DNA from 3 places in the Mesorhizobium sp. P160219 genome. Region 3 is predicted to be linked to each of the others. Evidence: predicted binding sites of a transcription regulator. Region 3 holds the regulator's gene; each other region holds the start of a gene.
The links. The regulator PhoB, encoded in region 3, activates phosphate uptake and scavenging genes when phosphate is short. The targets are predictions, from matches to a motif close to TGTCATNNANCTGTCAT.
Positions count from the first base shown of each region.

Region 1: the regulator PhoB is predicted to act here: its motif matches at 1,921-1,937, upstream of ugpB (sn-glycerol-3-phosphate ABC transporter substrate-binding protein UgpB).
Region 2: the regulator PhoB is predicted to act here: its motif matches at 2,362-2,378, upstream of ppk2 (polyphosphate kinase 2).

Region 1 is NZ_JBYNWG010000001.1:73,119-77,281, forward strand. It holds gene ugpA (sn-glycerol-3-phosphate ABC transporter permease UgpA) at 1-476, opposite strand, end outside; gene ugpB (sn-glycerol-3-phosphate ABC transporter substrate-binding protein UgpB) at 548-1,858, opposite strand; gene AC3EMP_RS00370 (bifunctional diguanylate cyclase/phosphodiesterase) at 2,333-4,163, shown strand, end outside.
Region 2 is NZ_JBYNWG010000001.1:3,590,731-3,594,893, reverse strand. It holds gene AC3EMP_RS17395 (winged helix-turn-helix transcriptional regulator) at 1-436, shown strand, start outside; gene AC3EMP_RS17390 (dihydrofolate reductase family protein) at 547-1,191, shown strand; gene ppk2 (polyphosphate kinase 2) at 1,381-2,301, opposite strand; gene AC3EMP_RS17380 (aldo/keto reductase) at 2,545-3,588, shown strand; gene AC3EMP_RS17375 (glycosyl transferase family 90) at 3,609-4,163, opposite strand, start outside.
Region 3 is NZ_JBYNWG010000001.1:194,078-198,240, reverse strand. It holds gene pstA (phosphate ABC transporter permease PstA) at 1-321, shown strand, start outside; gene pstB (phosphate ABC transporter ATP-binding protein PstB) at 339-1,163, shown strand; gene phoU (phosphate signaling complex protein PhoU) at 1,204-1,908, shown strand; gene phoB (phosphate regulon transcriptional regulator PhoB) at 1,925-2,614, shown strand; gene AC3EMP_RS00965 (ROK family protein) at 2,645-3,880, opposite strand; gene xylF (D-xylose ABC transporter substrate-binding protein) at 4,146-4,163, shown strand, end outside.

The DNA of each region.
Region 1 (4,163 bases), 120 kb from region 3:
AGGATCATGGCTTGGTTTCCGTTAAGCAAGGGATCCCAGGCGATGCCGAGACCTCTCAAGGCGTAGGCCAGCGAACCGATCGAGGGGTTGAACAGAAACAGCCACAACATGCCGGCAATCGCCGGCGCCACCGCATACGGCCAGATCAGCAGCGTGCGATAAAGGCCTTTGCCGCGCACCACCCTCTCGGCCATGACGGCAAGCAACAGGGCCACACCCATGGCGACCATCGCGGTCGCCAGAGAGAACACCAGCGTAACTTTGATCGAGTTGAGGTAGGCCGGGTCGGCCAGCACCTTGCGAAAATTGGCGAGCCCGACGAACTTGCTCTTCAGCCCGAACGGGTCTTCCCTAAGCATCGACTGGTAGAGCGCCTGCCCCGTCGGCCAGTAGAAAAAGATCAGCGTAATGGCGAGTTGCGGCGCCACCAGCAGGTAAGGCAGGGTCTTGTTGGGAAAGACGACGCGTGGAGACAGTGTGGTTCCCTCGCTGTTCAGGAAGTCGTCCACGCGGGTCCGCGTGGACGAGGTTCAACTGACAAATCGCTTCAATTTCCGATCGCTTCCTGAATCGCCTTGTTGCCGCGTGCGACCGCGTTGTCGAGCGCCTGCTGCGCAGTCTGCTGGCCGGCCAGCATCTTCTCGAACTCCTCGTTCTCGATGTCGCGCACCTGCGGCAGGTTGACGAGGCGCACGCCCTTCGAGTTCTCGGTCGGCGCCTTGCCCAGCATCTGCAGGATCGGCGTCTCACGGCCCGGATTCTTGTCATAGAAGCCGGACTTCTTGGTCGCCTCATAGGCAGCGAGCGTCACCGGCAGATAACCCGACTTCTGGTGCAGATACTCCTGCACTTCGGTCTTGGACAGGTAGGAGAAGAACGCCGCGACGCCCTTGTATTCCTCGTCCGATTTGTTGCCGAACACCCACAGGCTGGCGCCGCCCGGCGTGGTGTTCTGGGGCGCGCCCTTGGCGTCACTATCATAGGGAAGCTGGCCGATGCCGTAGTTCATGCCCGACTTGACGATGTCACCGAGACCCCCCGACGATTCGGTGAAGATGCCGCATTCTCCGGCAAGGAAGATCTGCTTGGCTTCGGATGTACGGCCGCCATATTTGAAGGTGCCGTCCTTGGCCAGGTCGGCGAGGGCCTGGAAATGATTGACGAAGATCGGCGCATTGATCTTGAGCTCGACGTCGGTTCCGGCAAGTCCGTTCTGGTTGGTGCCATAGGAAACGTCGTTCCAGGCAGCGAAGGCCTCAAGGTGGATCCAGGTCAACCAGGTCGAGGTATAGCCGCAGGAAGCGGCGCCGCTCGCCTTGATCTTCTTGGCGGCTTCCCACACCTCGTTCCAGGTCTTTGGCGGATTGTTCACATCAAGCCCGGCCTTCTGGAAGATATCCTTGTTGTAGTAGAGGATGGGCGACGAGGAATTATAGGGGAAGGACAGCATGGTCCCGTCCGGCTTCGAATAGTAGCCGACGATGCCGGGCAAATACTGGCTCTTGTCGAAGGTCACGCCGGCGCTGGTCAGCACATCGGCCACCGGCTTGATCGCACCTTCGGCGGCCATCATGACGCCGGTACCCACGTCGAACACCTGGATGATATCGGGCGCTTGCCCCGCACGAAAGGCAGCGATGCCGGCATTCAGCGTTTCGGGATAGGTGCCCTTGAAAACAGGGAGAATTTCATAGTCGCTCTGGCTGGCATTGAAATCGTTGGCGATCTTGTCGACCACCTCGGCATTGGCGCCGGTCATTGCATGCCACCAACTGATCTGGGTGGCGGCGAAGGCGGAGGTGGTGGAAAGCAGGGTCAAGGTGGCGGCAACACCGGCCGCAAAGCCGAACAACTTCATGTTTCATCTCCCGTTTGTCATTGGCGAAAGGGGCACTCCCGCAAAGGCAATATGTGTCGCTGATGACAATCGGACAACGGATTTGTTGCTGTTTCGTGAATTTCATACCCGGCTAACTTCGCGCCCCCTCGCTCTGCAACGAGGACAGAGAGAAATGCCAAGCCGGCTCAGCGATACATGGGCGCGGTGGGCCTGCGACGATCGCCGACCGCCGGCGATGCATGAAGGGCCCCCGTGACAGCGCCACGCACCTGTACCATGCGGCCGCCATACCGGCGCTCGGCCAGATCGAGATCGGTAGAGCGGCATCGCGCCAAGCGCTGCTGTGACCCTGTCTGGAATGAGACAGGATCGCCGCAAGGTACAACCCGAAAAACCCGCTGTAGTTGTAGTTCGCATAACCGATTCTTCGTCAAGCGCGACATACTAATCAAGTGGACGGCTTGATTGCTGTGGGAGAGCAGGTGGGGCGAGATGCTGACGGTCTATAATTGTATCGTGCATGAGCACGATCTGAGACTGGTCGCACTGGCAGCGCTCATTTGCGGTATTTCTTCCTTCTCGGCGGTCAACCTGCTTCGCCATGTCGACCGCTCGAGCGAGCGCAACCGCTATACCTGGCTGATGATAGCAGCCACTTCCACCGGCTTCGGTATCTGGGCGACGCATTTCATCGCAATGCTTGCCTTTTCTCCCGGAATCCCCAACGCCTACAATGCGGAAATGTCGGCGCTTTCGCTCGCCGGTTCCGTCGCCCTGACCGCCGCGGGCATGTGGATCGCCACCTTGCGCCGGGGCATCGACTACCCTCTGGTCGGCGGCGCCGTCCTCGGCGCCGGTATCGCCGCCATGCACTATATCGGCATGGCCGCCTTCGAGGTCGAAGGGCGCATCGTCTGGAACCCGCTGCTGGTCGGCGTCTCGGTGCTGACAGGCGTCACCCTCGCCGCGCTGGCGCTGCTGGTCGTGTTGCGACGGCCGTCCATGCAGGCCACAATCGCCGCCGCCATCCTGTTGACGCTGGCGATCTGCAGCCTGCACTTCATCGCGATGGGCGCGGTGTCGATCTTCCCGGACTCCTCCATCGAGATATCGCAGTTCACGGTCGAACCGATGTCGCAGGCCTTCGCCGCCGCTGCTGTCAGCCTGGCTATCCTGGTGCTTTCAGCCGCAGCATTGTGGATCGACCTGCGCTTCCGTCGTCACAAGATCGAGGCCGAGCGCATGCACGGCCTCGCCAACGCCGCCGTCGAGGGCCTGATCGTATGCGACGGCGCCCGCATCGTCAGCGCCAATGACAGCATCGCCGCGCTAACCGGCATTGCGCCGGAAGTGCTGAACGCGATGCTGCTTGGCGACCTCTTCGGCGAACGCACCGCGGCCGGCATGTCCGACTGCAGCGGACAGGCACAGGAAGCGGAGCTCAGAGCCCATGACGGCGCCACCATCCCCGTCGAACTTATCGCCAGGAGCATCGACTATTGCGGCAAGCGGCACAGCGTGGTCGCCGTGCGCGACATCCGCGAACGCAGGAAGGCCGAGCAGGAGATACTGCGCCTCGCCCATTTCGACCCGCTGACCGGGCTCCCCAACCGCCGCAGTTTCTCCGGCCGGCTCGAGGCCGAAATTGCCGCAATGGACCGCGGCGGCAAGGGCGGGCATCTTGCGCTGCTGCTGCTCGACCTCGACCGCTTCAAGGAAGTGAACGACCTGTTCGGGCATGGCGCCGGCGATGCCATGCTGCAGAAGGTGGCGCTATGCGCCTCCGCCGTGCTCCGCCACGGACAGATGCTGGCGCGTCTCGGCGGCGACGAGTTCGCCATCATCGCTCCAAACCTTCCCGATCCGCAGGCGGCCGGCCGCATCGCCGAGGCGGTGCTGGCGGCCATGCGCGAGGAAAACCGGCTGTCGGTCGGTGGCGGGCTGGTGTCGGCCAGCATCGGCATTGCACTTTATCCGCTCGACGCCGATGAGCCGACACTCCTGGTCAGCCACGCCGACACCGCGCTCTACCGCGCCAAGGCCGAGGGCAAGGACACTTACCGTTACTTCGAGGCCTCGATGGGCGCCGAGGCGCGAGACCGGCGCGTGATGGAGCACGAACTGCGCCAGGCCATGGCGCGCGATGAGTTTCGCCTCGTCTACCAGCCACAAAAGGAGATCAGCAGCGGGCGGATGGTTGGGTTCGAAGCGCTGATCCGCTGGCGCCATCCGCAGCGCGGCGACGTGTCGCCGGCGACCTTCATCCCGGTGGCCGAAGACAGCGGCGTCATCATCCAGATCGGCGAATGGGTGCTGGCGACGG
Region 2 (4,163 bases), 3.4 Mb from region 3:
GGATTTGCGCTCGGTTGTCGAGGCGATGGGGTTTTGGGGCCAGAAATGGGTCGAGGCCAGGCTGTCGCTCAAAAACCTCGATCCGTCGCTGCTGATGTGGGACATGCGGCGCAATCTGAACCCCAGTCCGCTGCCGGACGGGCGCACCGTGATACAATTCCTGTACCATGACCTGCCGGCGTCAAAACGATCGTGGTGGCTGATCGTCGAAAAGCAGGGCGAGGTCGATCTTTGCTGGTACGATCCGGGCTTCGACGTCGATCTCTACGTCTCGACCGATCTGTGCACCATGACCTCGATCTGGATGGGGCTGACGACAGTTCACAAGGAACGCGACAAGATCAGCCTGACCGGCGATCTCGACGTCGCCGGCAAGATGCAGATCTGGCTTGGGCTCAGCCCGTTTGCGGTGATGCCGAAGCGCGTGGCGGCTTGAGGTCCCTGCGCATTCCACAGATCGGTTTGCCTCTAAAAATACTAGTTGCAAAATGCAATCAGTTTGAATACTGATTGCAAATCACAACTGGTCACCAAAGGGAGTCTTCCATGTCCAAACTGCGCGTCAATGCCTTCACCTTGTCGCTCGACGGTTTCGGCGCCGGTCCTGACCAGGACCTGCAAAATCCGCTCGGCGTTGGTGGCGAAGATCTGCACAAATGGATGACCGGCACCCGCACCTTCCACGAGATGGTCGGCAAGGATGGCGGCAGCACCGATGTGGACGACCGGTTCACCGTCCGCAGCTTCGACAATGTCGGCGCCTGGATCCTCGGCCGCAACATGTTCGGCCCGATCCGCGGCGAATGGCCGGATGAGAACTGGAAGGGCTGGTGGGGCAACAACCCGCCCTATCACGTGCCGACCTTCGTGCTGACCCATCACAAGCGCGACCCCATTGTGATGGAAGGCGGCACCATTTTCCGCTTCGTTACCGGCGGCATCCACGCCGCGCTCGAACAAGCAAAGGCTGCGGCCGGCGGCAAGGATGTCCGCGTCGGCGGCGGCGTTTCCACTATCCGGCAATATCTCAAGGAGAAGCTCATCGACGAGTTGCATCTGGCTGTGTCGCCAGTGTTGCTCGGGAGGGGCGAGAGCCTGTTTGCCGGGCTGGATATGCTGAAGCTGGGTTACCAGTGCACCGAGCAGGTGGCCACGGCGCTCGCCACGCATGTGACGATCAAGCGGGTATAGTGGCGAAGTAACAGGCGCAGGCTTCTTTCTCCCCGTTTTGCGGGGAGAAATGCCCGGCAGGCAATGAGGGGCAGCGCTGCTTTTGGAGGTTAGCAGCGTCCGACGGCTGTGAATTCGTCGATGCCGGCGCTGCCCCTCATCCGCCCTTCAGGCACCTTCTCCCCGTGAAACGGGGAGAAGGAAAAGTGCTCAATACTTCTCCGGCACGTAAAGCTCGCGCGGCAGGACCTGGCGCTCGTACTCCGGGTTGAACACCCGCTCGGGCAGCGTGATTTCTTCGTGCGGCACGTCCTCATAGGGCAGCTGTTTGAGGAGATGGTCGATGCAGTTCAGCCGCGCCCGCTTCTTGTCGTTGCCTTCGACGATGTACCACGGTGCCTCTGGGATGTTGGTGCGGGCAAACGTCTCTTCCTTGGCCTTGGTGTACTGCTCCCAGCGCACGCGCGACTGCAGGTCCATCGGCGACAGCTTCCACTGCTTCATCGGATCGTGGATGCGCATCATGAAGCGCATCTGCTGTTCCTCGTCGGTGATCGAGAACCAGTATTTGACCAGCGTGACGCCGGAGCGGACCAGCATGCGTTCGAACTCCGGCACATCGCGGAAGAACTCTTCGACCTGATCGGGTTCGGCAAAGCCCATCACCCGCTCGACGCCGGAGCGGTTGTACCAGGAGCGGTCGAACAGCACGATCTCGCCGCCGGCCGGCAGATGCGGCACGTAGCGCTGGAAATACCATTGTGACTTTTCGCGCTCGGTCGGCGCCGGCAGCGCCACGACGCGGCAGATGCGCGGGTTGAGGCGCTGGGTGATGCGCTTGATGACGCCGCCCTTGCCGGCGGAATCACGGCCCTCGAAAACCACCACCAGCTTCTTCTTGTGGTAGGCAACCCAGGACTGCAGCTTGATCAGTTCCGACTGCAAGCCGATCAGGTCGCGGAAATACTGCATGCGATCGATCGACGGCGGATGCGCGTTCTTGTAGATCTTGGCGATCTCCAGCGACAGCGCCGGCTCCGAGATTTCCAGCTCATAGTCCTCATCGAGCGTGTCGGCGAGTTCGGCTTCCAGCCAATCCCTGGCCGCAGAATTCTGCTTTAGCTCATTCATTTCCACTGCTCCGCTTGCCGGCTGACATGAAACCCTGAGCCGACTTGATATAGGCCGGCAATGACGGTTTTATTGCAAGCCGCCGGCCAGCCGGTCATCACTGCAAACCAGCGAGCATTGCCGATCCATCGCCCTGGGATGGCGACAAGCCGCTCAAATTGTCCTACAAATGGCGGACCCGTTCGGGCTTCCCCGCCCTTTCCTGCTAAAACCACCTCCCCACCAAAACTACGAGGATCTGACATGGAATACCGCACGCTTGGCCGTTCCGGCTTGAAAGTTTCGGCGCTGACCTTGGGAACCATGACCTTCGGCGGCAGCGGGCCGTTCGCTGCCGTCGGCAATTCCGATCTCGCGGAGGCCTCGCGCATCATCGACACTTGCATCGATGCCGGCATCAATCTCATCGACACCGCCAATGTCTATTCCAACGGTCTGTCGGAAGAGATCATCGGCGAGGCGCTCGGCGGCAAGCGCAAGAACGACGTGCTGATCGCCTCCAAGGCGCGCATGCGGATCGGCAAGGGCCCCAATGACGAAGGCCTGTCGCGCCATCATCTGATCCGCGAATGCGAGAAGAGCCTGAAGCGCCTCAGGACCGATGTCATCGACATCTATTTCCTGCACGAATGGGACGGCGCGACACCGCTCGAGGAAACCATCTCCGCGCTCGACACGCTGGTTGCCCAGGGCAAAATCCGCTATGTCGGCTGCTCCAACTATTCCGGCTGGCAGGTCATGAAGGCGCTCGGCATCAGCGACAGCCAGCACCAGCCGCGTTTCGTCACCCAGCAGATCCACTACACGCTGGAAGCACGCGAGGCCGAGTATGAGCTCTTGCCGATCTCGGTCGACCAGGGCCTTGGCGTGCTGGTGTGGAGCCCGCTCGCCGGCGGCCTGCTGTCGGGCAAATACCGCCGCGACAGTCCGACGGCGCGCCAGATCGGCGGCTGGTCGGAACCGCCGATCCGCGACGAGGGCCGGCTGTGGCGGATCGTCGACGTGCTGGTCGACATCGGCGCCACTCGCGGCGTCTCGGCGGCCCAGGTGGCGCTGGCTTGGTTGCTTGGCCGGCCGGCCGTCAGTTCGCTGGTGATCGGCGCACGCAACGAGGCCCAGTTGAAAGACAATCTCGCCGCGGCAAGCCTGACGCTGTCCTTTGATGAACGCCAGCGTCTCGATGCCGTCAGCCGGCCGCCGGTGCTCTATCCCTACTGGCACCAGCAGTTTACGGCGAAGGACCGCTTCGGCCCGGCCGATCTGGTTATGGACCGCAGCGTCATCTGACTTAAGGGCGCCGGAAGCCGCTAGCCCGCGATAAACCGCCAGACCTGCGGATCGGGCTCGATCTGGCCGCTGAGCACGAAATATTTGTAGAGCACGAGCAGGCAGATCGCCTGCTCGGCCCGCTCGTCGGCGAATTTGCGGCAATAGGCGTTGGCCGCCGCAACGATGCGCTGGGCCTCGGCCGGATGCTGCTCGAGATGATGCACCCGCTCGGCCAGATCGCTGAAGTCGGGCGCCAGCGGCACATAATGGACATCGGGCTCGAGCTGCCCCTCGGCGAACCAGGTCTCGTAAGTCGGCAGCGGCATCAGGCAGAGCGAGTTCGAGCTCATGATCCATTTCAGATTGGTCGCGACATCATTGCCTTCGAGCGAGATGATGTAGCGGTAGCGGCGCTGCTGATCGATGCTGAGATAGGGCTTGCGGTATTCCGCAGGTGCTGTCGCCCTCGGCGTGCCGACATCGCAGAACGGCAGATTGCGGGCTGCATCCAGCAACAAGGTGCGGATCGGATTGTTGAGTTCGCCGCGCCAAACGACGAGCGGATGCTTGTCGGCGAAGGCGACATCGTCGGC
Region 3 (4,163 bases):
AAGATGCAGATGGTGTTCCACCACATCCTGCCGCTTGCCGCTCCGGGCATCCTTACCGGCACCATCATCGGCCTGGCGCGTGCGCTCGGCGAGACAGCACCGCTGCTCTTGATCGGCATGGTCGCTTTCGTCGCCGATTATCCGACGACGCCTTTCGATCCGGCGACCGCGCTGCCGGTGCAGATCTATATGTGGGCAAACGAGGCTGAGCGCGCTTTTGTCGAGCGCATGTCCGGCGCCATCATCATCCTGCTCGTCTTCCTCATGGCCATGAACATCACCGCGATCGTGCTTCGGCGCCGGTTCGAGCGGCGCTGGTAGAAAAAAGGCAATTTGGTATGAACATCATGACCGAACAGTCCCTTGAAAATGCAGTGGGCGACAAAATGAACGCCAAGTCGAACGAAGTCATCAAGATGCGCGGCGACAAGGTCGGCGTCTTCTACGGCGAGAAGCAGGCGTTGTTCGACGTCAATCTCGACGTCCGCCAGAACCAGGTGACGGCGCTGATCGGCCCGTCCGGCTGCGGCAAGTCGACCTTCCTGCGCTGCCTCAACCGCATGAACGACACCATCGATTCGGCGCGGGTGACCGGCAAGATCACGCTCGATGAAGACGACATCTACGACAAGAACATCGATGTCGTCGAACTGCGCGCACGCGTCGGCATGGTGTTCCAGAAACCCAATCCGTTCCCGAAGTCGATCTACGAGAACGTCGCCTACGGCCCGCGCATCCATGGGCTGGCCAAGCGCAAGTCCGACATGGACCAGATCGTCGAGCAGAGCCTGAAGAAGGCGGCGATCTGGAACGAGGTCAAGGACCGCCTGCAGGAGCCCGGCACCGGCCTGTCCGGCGGCCAGCAGCAGCGCCTGTGCATCGCGCGCGCCATCGCCGTGTCGCCGGAAGTGATCCTGATGGATGAGCCCTGCTCGGCGCTTGATCCGATCGCCACCGCCCGTGTCGAGGAGCTGATCGACGAACTGCGCCAGAACTACACGATCGTCATCGTCACCCATTCGATGCAGCAGGCGGCGCGCGTGTCGCAGCGCACGGCGATGTTCCATCTCGGCTATCTCGTCGAGGAGGGCGCAACCGACAAGATGTTCACCAACCCCGACGACAAGCGCACCCAAGATTACATTACCGGCCGCTTCGGCTGAACCTTCCGGCGGGTGAATTTCAGGCACGAGGACCAAGATCATGGGTGAACATACCGTCGCCTCCTTCGATGAAGAGCTCGGGCAGATCAGCAAGCTGATCCGCGACATGGGCGATCTGGCAGGCTCGATGGTCAGCGGCTCGACCAGGGCGCTGCTCAATTCGGACAATGCGCTGGCACAGCGTGTCGTTTCCGACGACGCCATCATGGATGCGCGCCAGCGCGAACTGGACGACCGCGCCATCACGCTGATCGCCAAGCGCCAGCCGATGGCCAACGATCTGCGCGCCGTGGTCGGCTCGATCCGCATGGCCGGCGACCTCGAGCGCATCGGCGATCTCGCCAAGAACATCGCCAAACGCGTCGGCACCGTGGGCTTGAGCGTCACGCCGCGCGACCTCTCGCACTCCATCGATGCCATGGCGCAACTGGTGCTGATCCAGGTGCAAGGCGTCGTCGAGGAATATGCCGCCACCGATGCGGCAGCTCTTGCAAAACTCAGGAATGACGACGAGCGCATCGACGTCAAATACACGTCCGTGTTTCGTGAGCTCTTGACCTACATGATGGAAGACCCTCGCAACATCACCGCCTGCACGCATCTCTTGTTCTGCGCCAAGAATCTTGAGCGCATCGGCGATCATGTCACCAACATCGCCGAAAATGCGTATTATGTGCTTACCGGCCAGCAATTGCCCGCCAATCGTCCGAAGCAGGACGAGACGGCGATGGCCACGCCGGCCTGATGAGGGTGAACTGCCTATGATCGCGCCACGCATCATGGTCGTGGAGGACGAGGAGCCACTAGGCGTGCTCCTCCGCTACAACCTCGAATCCGAAGGCTATCAGGTCGAGGTGGTGACACGCGGCGACGAGGCCGAGATCCGCCTGCAGGAAAACGTGCCCGATCTCCTGGTGCTCGACTGGATGGTGCCGGCTGTTTCCGGCATCGAGCTCTGCCGGCGGCTTAGAGTGCGGCCCGAAACCGAGCGGCTGCCGATCATCATGCTGACCGCGCGCGGTGAGGAAAGCGACCGCGTGCGCGGCCTGTCCACCGGTGCCGACGACTATCTGGTCAAGCCATTCTCGACGCCGGAGTTCATGGCGCGCGTGAAAGCGCTGCTGCGCCGCGCCAAGCCGGAAGTGCTGTCGAGCGTGCTCAAGGTCGGCGACATCGTGCTCGATCGAGAATCGCACCGGGTCTACCGCAAGAAGAGCGAGATCAGGCTCGGACCGACCGAGTTCCGGCTGCTCGAATTCATGATGCGCCATCCCGGCCGCGTGTTCTCGCGCAGCCAACTGCTCGACAATGTCTGGGGCGAGACGATCTATATAGACGAGCGAACCGTCGACGTGCATGTCGGGCGGCTGCGCAAGGCCGTCAACAACGGCCGCATGCCGGATGTCATCCGTACCATTCGCGGCGCCGGCTACGCTATTAGGGAAGACTAGGATGCTGCGCGTCGCGCCGTTGCCGGCCATTCAGGCGACATGCTTGCCGGATTTCGCCTGAATGCCCGGCGCGAAAATCTCCTGGTCGACGAAGCCGAGCGCGCGCATGGCGCAGCCTTCGCGGATCAGCGGCAGCTCGTTGGGCTCGGTGTCGAAGGAGATCGATTTCGAGTGCTGGCCGCCGGCGGTCTGGGCGATCGCTTCGCGCAATGCCGGTTCGATCAGGTCGAAGGCGGCGGCGCTGACGCCGACCATGGCGACGGGTGCCGGATCGATCAGAGCAAACAGGCTGCCGAGGCCGAAGCCGAGCGCCTCACCGGCCCTGCGATAGGCTTCGCGCTCCGGGCCATCGGTTTCGCGGGCGCGCGCGGCGAGTGCGCGCATATCAGCGTCGCCGATATCGACCGGCTCGGCATCCTCGCCCATCATTTTGGCGCTGCGCCAGATGGCGTAGTTTCCGGCATAGGCCTCGACGCAGCCGCGCCGCCCGCAGCGGCAGAGCGCGCCGCCCGGACGGTGGATCATGTGGCCGAACTCGCCGCCCGAGGAATGGGTGCCGGTGAACAGTTCGCCTTTCAGCACCAGTCCCATGCCGATGCCGTGCGACAAGAGGATGGCGATAAAGTTGTCGCGGTAGCGCTCGGGCTGGCGCCATTGCAGCGCCACCGCCATCATATTGCAGTCGTTCTCCATGGTGGCCGGAATGCCGAATTCCACTTCCAACATGTCGGCGAAGGCAATGTCGGTCAGTGGCGTGATTGGCGACCACAGCATGGCGCGCGCCTGCGAATCGGTGATGCCCTGGATGCCCATGGCAATGCGGGCGATGCTCTGGACATCGAGGTCGGGATCCTCAAGCCGCCGCCGGACGATTGCTACGCATTCGCCAATCAGCTCGTCGCGCGGCTTGGTCAGCGTGTCCAGCCGGCGCTGTTCCTCGGCGACGACGTGGCCGGCATAGTCGATGACGGTGACGGACAGGAAATTGAGCGACAGCACGACGGTCATCACCGCCGCCGCTTCCGGGTTGAGGCCAAGGCCGACCTGCGGCCGGCCGCGTTTCAGTGCGCCTGTCTCGCCAGGTTTGCCTTCAATCAGGACGCCTTCTTGAATCAGATCAGACGAGATTGCCGATATGGTCGAGTGGCTGAGGCCGGTGGTCGCCGCAATCTCGGTCCGCGACGGCTGGCCGGCCCGGCGCACGGCCGAAATCACCATGGCACGGTTGCGACGGCGCAGATCGTCGTGGCGGATTCCAACCGACATTTGTTTCCTCCCGGCCTCCTCGCGCCTCATGATAGTGAAGGCGTTCGACGGCACCAGCCAAATATTGGCAGACGCCGGCAGCCCTGTCATTGTTTATTGCGGACCTCGAAAAAATTCGGCAAGGCCATCAGAATCCATCAGAATCGATGTTGACAGCGCCTTATCATTGAACCAGTATTTTTTCGAGGCTCGAAAAAATAGGGCCTCTGTGTGCCGGCCCTCGGGCCAGTTTTGTCGCGCCGCACGCGGCGCAGGGAGGATTATGATGAACAGATTTGCAGCC